One region of the Ruminococcus sp. 1001136sp1_2201st1_G3_2201SCRN_220225 genome, then DNA from elsewhere that is predicted to be linked to it. Evidence: predicted binding sites of a transcription regulator. Region 1 holds the regulator's gene; the other holds the start of a gene.
The links. The regulator Rex, encoded in region 1, represses fermentation and respiration genes when NADH is low (regulators of the CRP and FNR family bind a similar motif). The targets are predictions, from matches to a motif close to ATTGTTAANNNNTTAACAAT.
Positions count from the first base shown of each region.

Region 2: the regulator Rex is predicted to act here: its motif matches at 1,621-1,640, upstream of AB5642_RS19045 (NAD(P)H-dependent oxidoreductase subunit E).

Region 1 is NZ_JBCOME010000053.1:7,902-12,523, forward strand. It holds gene abc-f (ribosomal protection-like ABC-F family protein) at 1-1,160, opposite strand, end outside; gene AB5642_RS15520 (redox-sensing transcriptional repressor Rex) at 1,439-2,092, shown strand; gene AB5642_RS15525 (NAD(P)H-hydrate dehydratase) at 2,172-3,728, shown strand; gene alr (alanine racemase) at 3,803-4,622, shown strand, end outside.
Region 2 is NZ_JBCOME010000091.1:2,974-7,595, forward strand. It holds gene AB5642_RS19040 (NADH-quinone oxidoreductase subunit NuoF) at 1-997, opposite strand, end outside; gene AB5642_RS19045 (NAD(P)H-dependent oxidoreductase subunit E) at 994-1,473, opposite strand; gene moaA (GTP 3',8-cyclase MoaA) at 1,767-2,741, opposite strand; gene AB5642_RS19055 (MOSC domain-containing protein) at 2,734-3,162, opposite strand; gene AB5642_RS19060 (bifunctional 5,10-methylenetetrahydrofolate dehydrogenase/5,10-methenyltetrahydrofolate cyclohydrolase) at 3,386-4,240, opposite strand; gene AB5642_RS19065 (cyclodeaminase/cyclohydrolase family protein) at 4,373-4,622, opposite strand, start outside.

The sequences.
Region 1 (4,622 bases):
CCAAGGGCAAACCGTCCGGCGTCAGCTGCTACGATTCCATTGAGAATTTTCAGAATTGTAGTCTTGCCAGTGCCATTGTTTCCAATCAGAGCCACACGCTCTCCGCGCTTGATCTCAAAATTAATATCGGTAAATAAGGTCTGTCCCGGGAAAGACTTGGAAAGTCCTTCTACAGTAAGTACATCATTCCCACTGATAAAACGTGGTTCCAGGGAAATACGCATCTGGTTATCAATTTCAATTGGTTTCTCAATACGCTGGATCTTGTCCAGCATTTTTACACGGCTCTCAGCACGCTTAATGGATTTCTCACGGTTAAAGGAGCGGAGCTTGGTGATAACAGCCTCCTGATGTTTGATCTCTCTTTGCTGGTTCAGGTAAGCCTTGTACTGGGCGTCACGCAGCTGCGCTTTTTTCAGGGCATAAGCGGAATAGTTGCCTTCGTACATTCTCATCTGGGCAGCCTCGATCTCCACAATCTTGGTAACTACCTTGTCCAGAAAATAACGGTCATGGGAAACGATAAATACAGCACCCGGGTAGTTGAGAAGATAGGTCTCAAGCCATGCGATGCTCTCCATATCCAGATGGTTGGTAGGCTCGTCCAGAAGGAGAATATCCGGTTTGGAAATCAGAAGCTTGCCAAGTGCAACCCGGGTTTTCTGACCTCCGGAAAGGTTCTCAATCTGTTTGCCGTAGTCTTCTTCTTCAAATCCAAGACCTTTTAAAACTCCTACGATTTCACTTTTATAAGCGTAGCCGTTTTCCAGCTCAAACTGGTGCGTCAGGCGGGTATAGCTGTTCATCAGGCTCTCAAGTTTGTCGCCTGCTACGTATTTCATTTCCTGTTCCAGAGAACGGATCTTGTCCTCCATATCCAAAATGTACTGCTTGGTGGTCATCAGTTCTTCGTAAATGGTGTGATGACCGTGGATATCCTGGTACTGGGCCAGATAACCGATCTTCTTATCCTTGGCAATGACCACTTGACCGGAATCCGCGGAAATCTCCTCCATGATAATACGAAGAAGAGTCGTTTTTCCCGCACCGTTATTGCCGATGAGAGCGGCCTTTTCCCGTTCTTCTATGTGAAAAGAAGCATCCTGCAGGATTACCTTTTCCCCAAAAGATTTGCAGATGCTCTGACATGATAAAATCATAAGTTCCTCCTTAAAAAGGCGGTTCTGTATACACAGAAACAGCATTATTAGAATGTTCAATAGTATATTATACTTGAAAAATTTATTTTTTGAAAGAATAATTGTCAAATCACAAAAAAAATTGCAAAAATTTGTAATTCTGCACAACTTTAATTGACAAGAAAATAACATTTCGGTATAATTGACATAGTGTTACGCGGGCTGCCGATTACAGGTAATGTTCCGCGATGCGTTTTTAGCGGAAAATTACAGGCAGCGGAAACAAGGAGGGGAACATTTTGGATGCAAAAGAGATCTCAAAGGCGGTAATTAAGAGATTGCCAAGATATTATCGCTATCTGGGGGAGCTGATGGAAGAGAAGGTGGAACGTATATCTTCCAACGACTTGAGTAAAAAAATGCATGTGACTGCTTCGCAGATCCGACAGGATTTAAATAATTTCGGCGGTTTTGGACAGCAGGGATATGGATATAATGTAGAATATCTTTATACAGAAATTGGTAAAATACTGGGACTGGACACCATTCATCCCATGATCATCCTGGGTGCAGGTAATCTGGGACAGGCACTTGCCAATTATGGAGACTTCGAAAAACGTGGCTTCCGTCTGGTAGGGATTTTTGACGTAAACCCGGTTTTGGAGGGGATTTCCGTTCGCGGGATCGAGATCCAGATGGTTAGCAGTCTCCCGGAATTTATCAGGGAGAATCAGGTGGAGATTGCCATTCTGACCCTGCCGAAGAATAAGGCTAAGGAGATGGCGAAGGTTCTTATTGACAATGGAATCAAGGCAATCTGGAATTTTGCCCATACAGATCTTGACGCCCCGGAGGATGTGATCGTAGAGAACGTTCATCTGTCCGAGAGTCTGATGGCACTGTCTTACAACTTAAGCCAGTATCGTAACGAACATAAAGAAAACAAAGAATAAAAGTCAAAGAGGACTGCTGCTTGTCTCGCTGAAGGATTTACAGGAGACCGGGCGGCAGTTTTGCATTAGGAGTGGCCTTATGAAAAAAGTTGTAACCTGCAGTCAGATGAAGCTGCTTGACCATGGCACTATTCATAATATGCATGTTCCCTCCCTGGTTCTCATGGAGAGGGCGGCACTTGCCACAGCAGAAGAGATCCGGAAATATCTGGAAAAGAAAAACGGTTCTGCTAATTTGAAAAAAGAACGGATTCTGACCGTCTGCGGATCTGGCAATAACGGAGGTGACGGCATTGCCATTGCAAGACTTCTGCATCTGGCGGGAATCCGTTCTGAGATTTATCTTGCAGGAAATCCGGATAAAATGACAGAAGAAACCCGACATCAGTGGGATATTGCCATGAGCTACCAGGTACCGGTAATGAATAACCCTGTATGGGATGAATATACTGTTATAGTAGACGGAATTTTCGGCGTTGGACTCTCCAGGGAGATTACCGGGAATTACAAAGAGATAATTGACCATATGAATGAAGCTCCTGCGTATAAAGCAGCGGTGGATATTCCGTCTGGCATTCATGGAGATACAGGAGCTGTTCTTGGAACTGCTTTTGAGGCAGATCTTACCGTAACATTTGCATATAAAAAACGTGGACTTTGTCTGTATCCGGGAAGAGCTTATGCTGGCAGAACTGTGGTGGCGGATATTGGGATTTATGACCGGGACCGTGATGGCAGTGAGCTTGCAAGCAAGGCTGCCTGGCATATGGAAAAATCTGACGTGAAAACTCTTCCGGCAAGAAAACCATGGGGAAATAAAGGAACATTTGGCAAGGTCCTTCTTGTAGCGGGTTCGAAGGGAATGTGCGGAGCAGCCTGCCTGAGTGCCAGTGCAGCACTTCATGGAGGTGCCGGGATGGTGAAGATCCAGACTGTGGAAGAGAACCGGATTCCTTTACAGAGCCTTTTGCCTGAGGCAATGCTGACCAGCGAATTTGATGAGGAAGCCAATAGGAAAAATTTAAACTGGTGTGATGTGCTGGTGATCGGTCCAGGGCTTGGAACAGAAGGCTCAGGAAAGGAAAGAATGCTTTGGTTCCTGGAAAACGGAACAAAAGCAGGAAAGCCTGTTATACTGGATGCAGATGGTCTGAATATTCTGGCAATGCATCCACAATGGATGAAATTCATAGGGAAACAGACCATTCTCACACCCCACATGGGCGAGATGAGCCGTCTTTGCGGCTTGGATGTATCAAAACTAAAGGAAGACCCTGTAGCCCGTGCTTATCAATATGCAGAGAAAAGTGGCGGTGTTCTGGTACTGAAAGACGCATGTACAGTAGTGACTGACCGGAATGAAAAGCTGTATCTGAATCTTTCTGGTAATTCGGGAATGGCCACAGCAGGAAGCGGAGATGTACTTTCCGGTATTATCGCAGCTGTTCTCTGCATGTATTTAAGCTGTGAGGAAGAACAGGAGCTTTCCTATAAAGCTGCCCTGGCAGTATACATTCACGGTCTTTGCGGTGATATTGCCAGAGAGAAAAAAGGATCTCACGGCATGACGGCGAAGGATATGATCGAAGCCCTGCCGGAAGTTTTGAAACTGGCAGAAGTTCAGAGTAAAGAATGAGAATTGTGACGTACATTTTGCAGAACGCCTTTTGGGGCATGCTCTGATAAATTTAGAAAATCGAGGAAAATGTTATGGAAAAATACAGCAGAATCAAAGCATTGATTTCTCTTGACGCAATCAGATATAATTTTGAACAGATGAAGAAGAACATAAAAGAGGGTACAAAGATCATCGCAGTGATCAAAGCGGATGCATATGGTCACGGTGCAGTACCTATTGCGAGAATGCTTGAGGAATTTGATTATATATGGGGATTTGCTGCGGCTACAGCCCAGGAGGCATTACAGCTTCGAAGAGCCGGGATCACAAGGCCGATTCTGATCCTGGGGCTGGTATTTGAAGAATATTATAAAGAACTTGCCGAAAATGATGTGCGCATGGCCGTCTGTGATTATGAGACCGCCAGGAAGTTTAACAAAGCTGCTGAAGAAGCGGGCAAAAAAGGTCTGATCCATCTGGCTGCTGATACAGGCATGACCAGGATCGGATTTAAGGACAGAGAAGAGAGTCTGGAGGAAATCCGCAGAATTGCAGCTCTTCCCAATGTGGAAATTGAAGGTTTATTTACTCATTTTGCAAGAGCAGATGAATACGACCGCACCCCGGCAATGGTTCAGCTGAAACGATATCTTGATTTTGCTGATCTTCTGGAAAAAAATGGAATCCATATTCCACTGCATCACTGCTCCAATAGTGCCGGAATAATCCGTGTACCGGAAGCCAACCTGAACATTGTCCGTGCAGGAATTATCATTTATGGAATTTATCCTTCTGAGGAAGTGGAAAAAGACATCGTAATGCTGAAACCTGTAATGTCACTGAAGAGTCATGTTTCCTACGTGAAGGATGTGGAGCCTGGGGTTCAGGTAAGCTACGGTGGAACCTACACGA
Region 2 (4,622 bases), on a different contig from region 1:
TACGAGGTGGTTTTACACGAGGCATACCTCTGTTTCCCTCAATGGAAGAGGTAAGGGCAGAACCTTCACCACATACGAAAGCTCCTGCACCACGATTAATATGCAGATGGAAATTCACACCGCTGCCAAGGATATGATCTCCAAGGAGACCATATTTCTCAGCCTGGGAAATAGCAAGACGAAGTCTGGCTACGGAAAGAGGATACTCTGCACGAACATATATGTATCCGTTCTCAGCGCCAACTGCGTAAGCGGCAATGATCATGCCCTCGATCATCTTATACGGATCGCCTTCCATAACGGAACCATCCATAAATGCTCCCGGGTCACCCTCATCACCGTTACATACTACATATCGGGTTTTCTCAGCCTGTCTGGCTACCTGTGACCACTTCTTACCAGCCGGGAAACCGGCGCCTCCGCGTCCGCGAAGACCAGATCTGGTAACTTCATCAATTACATCCTGGGGAGTCATCTCTGTAACTGCCTTGGCAAGAGCAGAAAAACCGCCTGCTGCAATATATTCGTCAATGGATTCCGCGTCAATCTTACCACAGTTTTCAAGAACGATCCTGGTCTGACGGTTAAGGAACGGGATATCCTCAGGCTTCGGACAGATTTCATCTCCATGGCGGTAAAACAGACGATCTACAGGATGTCCAAGGCGTACAGTTCGCTCCACGATCTCCAGGCAGTCCTCCTCCTGAACATGTACATACTGATATCCGTATGGTTCAATCCTTACAAGAGGTCCCAGCTCGCAAAGACCCTGGCAGCCAGTCTTGATAACGCCTACGTGAGGGATATCTTTCTGCATTTCAATCTCTACACCATCAATACCTTCACAGAGTCTTACCATCTCATCATAGATTTTCTGAGCACCGGAAGCCATACATCCGGTACCGGAACAGACAAGAACACGGCATGTGAAGCTCTGGATATTCTGTTCGATCTCAGCTTTTTTGCTTTGCAGCTCTTCTTTACTGTTAATCCTCATCCGTTCTCACCTCTCAATCTGTTAATAAGCTCTACTACCTTCTCCGGTGTCATCTTGGCATGCACTTCTTCATTCACCATACAGGTGGGAGCAAGCCCGCAGGCACCAAGACAGGATACAGTCTCCACAGTGAACATCATGTCATCTGTGGTATGCTTCTTATTGCTTAATCCCAGTTCTTTCATGAATGCTTCTTTAACCGGGATTGACTTTCTTACATGACAGGCTGTGCCATCGCATACCTTGATAATGTATTTTCCTTTAGGTTCAAAAGAAAAGTTCTCATAAAAGGTTGCAACACTGAAGGCCTTCGCTTCAGTAACGCCGATCTGTCCGGCTACGTAGGTCAGAAGTTCTGCAGGCAGGTACCGATATTCCGCCTGGATATCCTGCATGATAGGGATTAATGAGGCAGCACACCGCTCATAATGCTCAATAATCTCATCTGCTTTCTTGTAATATGACTGATCTACCATTTTGTTAACCTCCTTACTTGCCAGATGCCTCCAGGTCTTTTGTCCCCGTCCTCCAAAGCTTCCGGCTTTGCGTATTTTTTAACAGACATGACTATTTTTGTAATGAAATTATATATTTTTTTGTTCATTTTGGCAAGCAAATATGAATAAGTTTATTTATTAACAATATTTTTGCACAATTTTGTATCTGGAATTATATTGAAATATACAAAAAGCCGGATTGCTTAAGTTGTACAAATGATACAACAGCAAATCCGACTTTTCTAAATTGTGTTTTCTTTTATTTTTCAAAATCATCCACCGATTTGAGCCATGATGTGGGATTCTTCGTTTCCCTTCTTATGTTCCTGAAAATTGTGGCCTACAGGCTTTTCATAAATGACTTTTTCTATCGTTTCTTTAAGCATCCCATCAGAACAACCACTTCGAAGCAAAACCTTCAGATCTGCTCCGTCCTCAAATTGCAGGCAGCCTTTCAGAAATCCGGTAGAAGTAAGCCTTACACGGTTGCATCTGTCACAGAATTTGTGGGACAGGGCACTGATAAATCCGATCCTGCCTGTAAACTTCTCAAGGGTATAATAATGACAGGGACCATTTCCAAGCTTTTCTTCCGTTGGTGTCATTGACCCATATTCCTTTTCCAGAACAGACTTTATCTGTTCCTCTCCCCTGGCTGTAAACTCCTTGCCCAGACCGATTGGCATCATTTCAATGAAACGCACATGAAGAGGATTCTCCTTTGCAAGAGCTGCCACCTGTAAAAGTTCCTCGTCCGACTGAAAAGTGGGGACACAGTTCAATTTCACTTTCAGGGAAGGGTAGGAAAGTGCTGCCCTAAGTCCCTTTAAAACCTGGTGAAAATCATCCCTGCGGGTGATTTTGCGAAATGTGGTTTCTTCTAAAGTATCCAGACTGATGTTTACGGCATCCAGACCGGCCTCCATCAGGCCCGGAAGCTGTTCTCCCAAAAGGATTCCGTTGGTGGTCAGTGTAACCTGGCAGATCCCGGGAATGGCTTTCAGCTCTTTTACTAATGGGGTGCAGATTCTGCGGACAAGAGGCTCTCCTCCTGTCAGTTTGATTCTGGAAATCCCAAGTTCACTGGCCGCCTTACAGATTCTCACGATTTCATCTGTATCAAGAAGTTCTGTCCTTGGAATCTGACGGATTCCCTCTTCCGGCATACAGTAGATACAGCGGAGATTGCACCTGTCTGTCAAAGATATCCGCAGATAATCAATATTTCTTCCGTATCTGTCAAGCATAAACCATTTCATCTCCCTCAGAGATCACACCGCCTTTGATTACTTTGGCAAAAACACCTTCGCGGGGCATAATGCAATCTCCCATGATCTTGAAAATCTCGCAACCGTTGTGACACTGCTTTCCAATCTGCGTAATTTCCAGAATCACATCGTTGCATTTCAGACGGGTTCCTACTGGAAGGGTCTTAAAGTCAAATCCCTGTACGATCAGATTTTCCCCGAAAGCACCATCCTTTACCGGTGCGCCTTTTGCCTTAAATTCTTCTATTTTTTCATAAGACAGAAGGCTGACCTGACGATGCCAGTTTCCTGCGTGGGCGTCATTCTCCAGTCCATAATTTTCAATCAGTTTTACAGTGTGCACATTGACCTTCTGAGTTCCTCTTTTAACACTGATGTTCACTGCCATCACTTTTCCCATAGTGAGTTACCTCCATATATCTGTACCCTCTATAGTACAATATCTTACTGAGAAAAGCAAATTTTTTGTAATAGCAAAACAAACTTTTGCCGCAATAAGGATTTCAACAAAATTTTCTGCAACAAAAAAACTCTCCAGTTTTTACTCTGAAGAGTTTTTCTTCCGCTTGTACACATGATGTACTTCAGGTACATCGTTCTATTAGTTCAAAACCAATTAACTATTAAGCGTTCACTTTGCGCATAGCAGCCTCTACAACATGTCCAACCAGGACAGATGTTGTAACGCTTCCAACTCCGCCAGGAACTGGTGTAATAGCATCTACGATCGGCTCTACTGCTGCGTAGTCAACGTCTCCGCAGAGCTTGCCTTCTGCATTTACGTTGATTCCTACATCAATAACTACCTGTCCTGCTTTTACATAATCAGCGCCAACAACGCCAGCACGGCCTGCTGCTACGATGATAATATCCGCTTCGCGTGCCACAGTCGGCATATCGACTGTTCTTGTGTGGCAGATGGTTACAGTTGCGTTTTTCTTAACAAGCATCATAGCTGCCGGTTTACCTACAACAAGGCTTCTTCCGATTACTACTGCCTTCTTACCTGTGCAGTCGATTCCGTAATGATCAAGGATTTCCATACATGCCTGTGGTGTACATGGCGGGAAACCGATCTTCTTGCCTGTAAAAACACCAGACATGGAAAGGTCTGTCATACAGTCAACGTCTTTCTCAGGAGCAAGTGCATTCTCGATCACAGCCTGATCCAGATGTTTCGGAAGCGGACGGAACAGAAGTACACCATGGATATGATCGTCTTTGTTTACCTTATCAATAACTGTAAGAAGTTCTTCCTGAGCAACATCCTCCGGAAGAAGAATTTTCTCACATACAACGCCTAATGTCTCACAACGCTTTGTTGCACCCTTCTCATAGGAAATATCACTTGGATTCTCTCCTACACGGATAATGCAAAGTGTGGGGTTAACGCCTTTTTCCTGAAGAGCTGCCACATTTCCTTTGATACGCTCGTTTAATGCAGCAGTTACTTCTTTACCTAATAACTGTTTTGCCATTTTTAAGTAATCTCCTTATATTATGATAAATCCAGTCATGCTCATACCAGTTTCATGGTAATACAGCATTTTGAGACCGCCAAAAGGACTTGCAGGATTTTGCTCCTGCCAGTTCTTTTCTTTTTTTTATCTTTATTTCAGTCTGCCAAGTACGCTGTCAAATGTCTCGTCTGCAAGCTTGCAGTATTTTTCAAGCATTGCATCAGCCTTTGCATTTAATTCTTCTGCATACTCTCTGTCTGCCATGGACTTTGTGTTGATATAAACGTTCAGGCTTGCACCTTTTAATGCAGCTTTGCAGAAGGTTGCAGCTACACCAGCGTCACTGATGGCAAGCTTGGAGCCTTTTGCAGCAAATTCCTTGATCAGGTCAAGTGCCTCA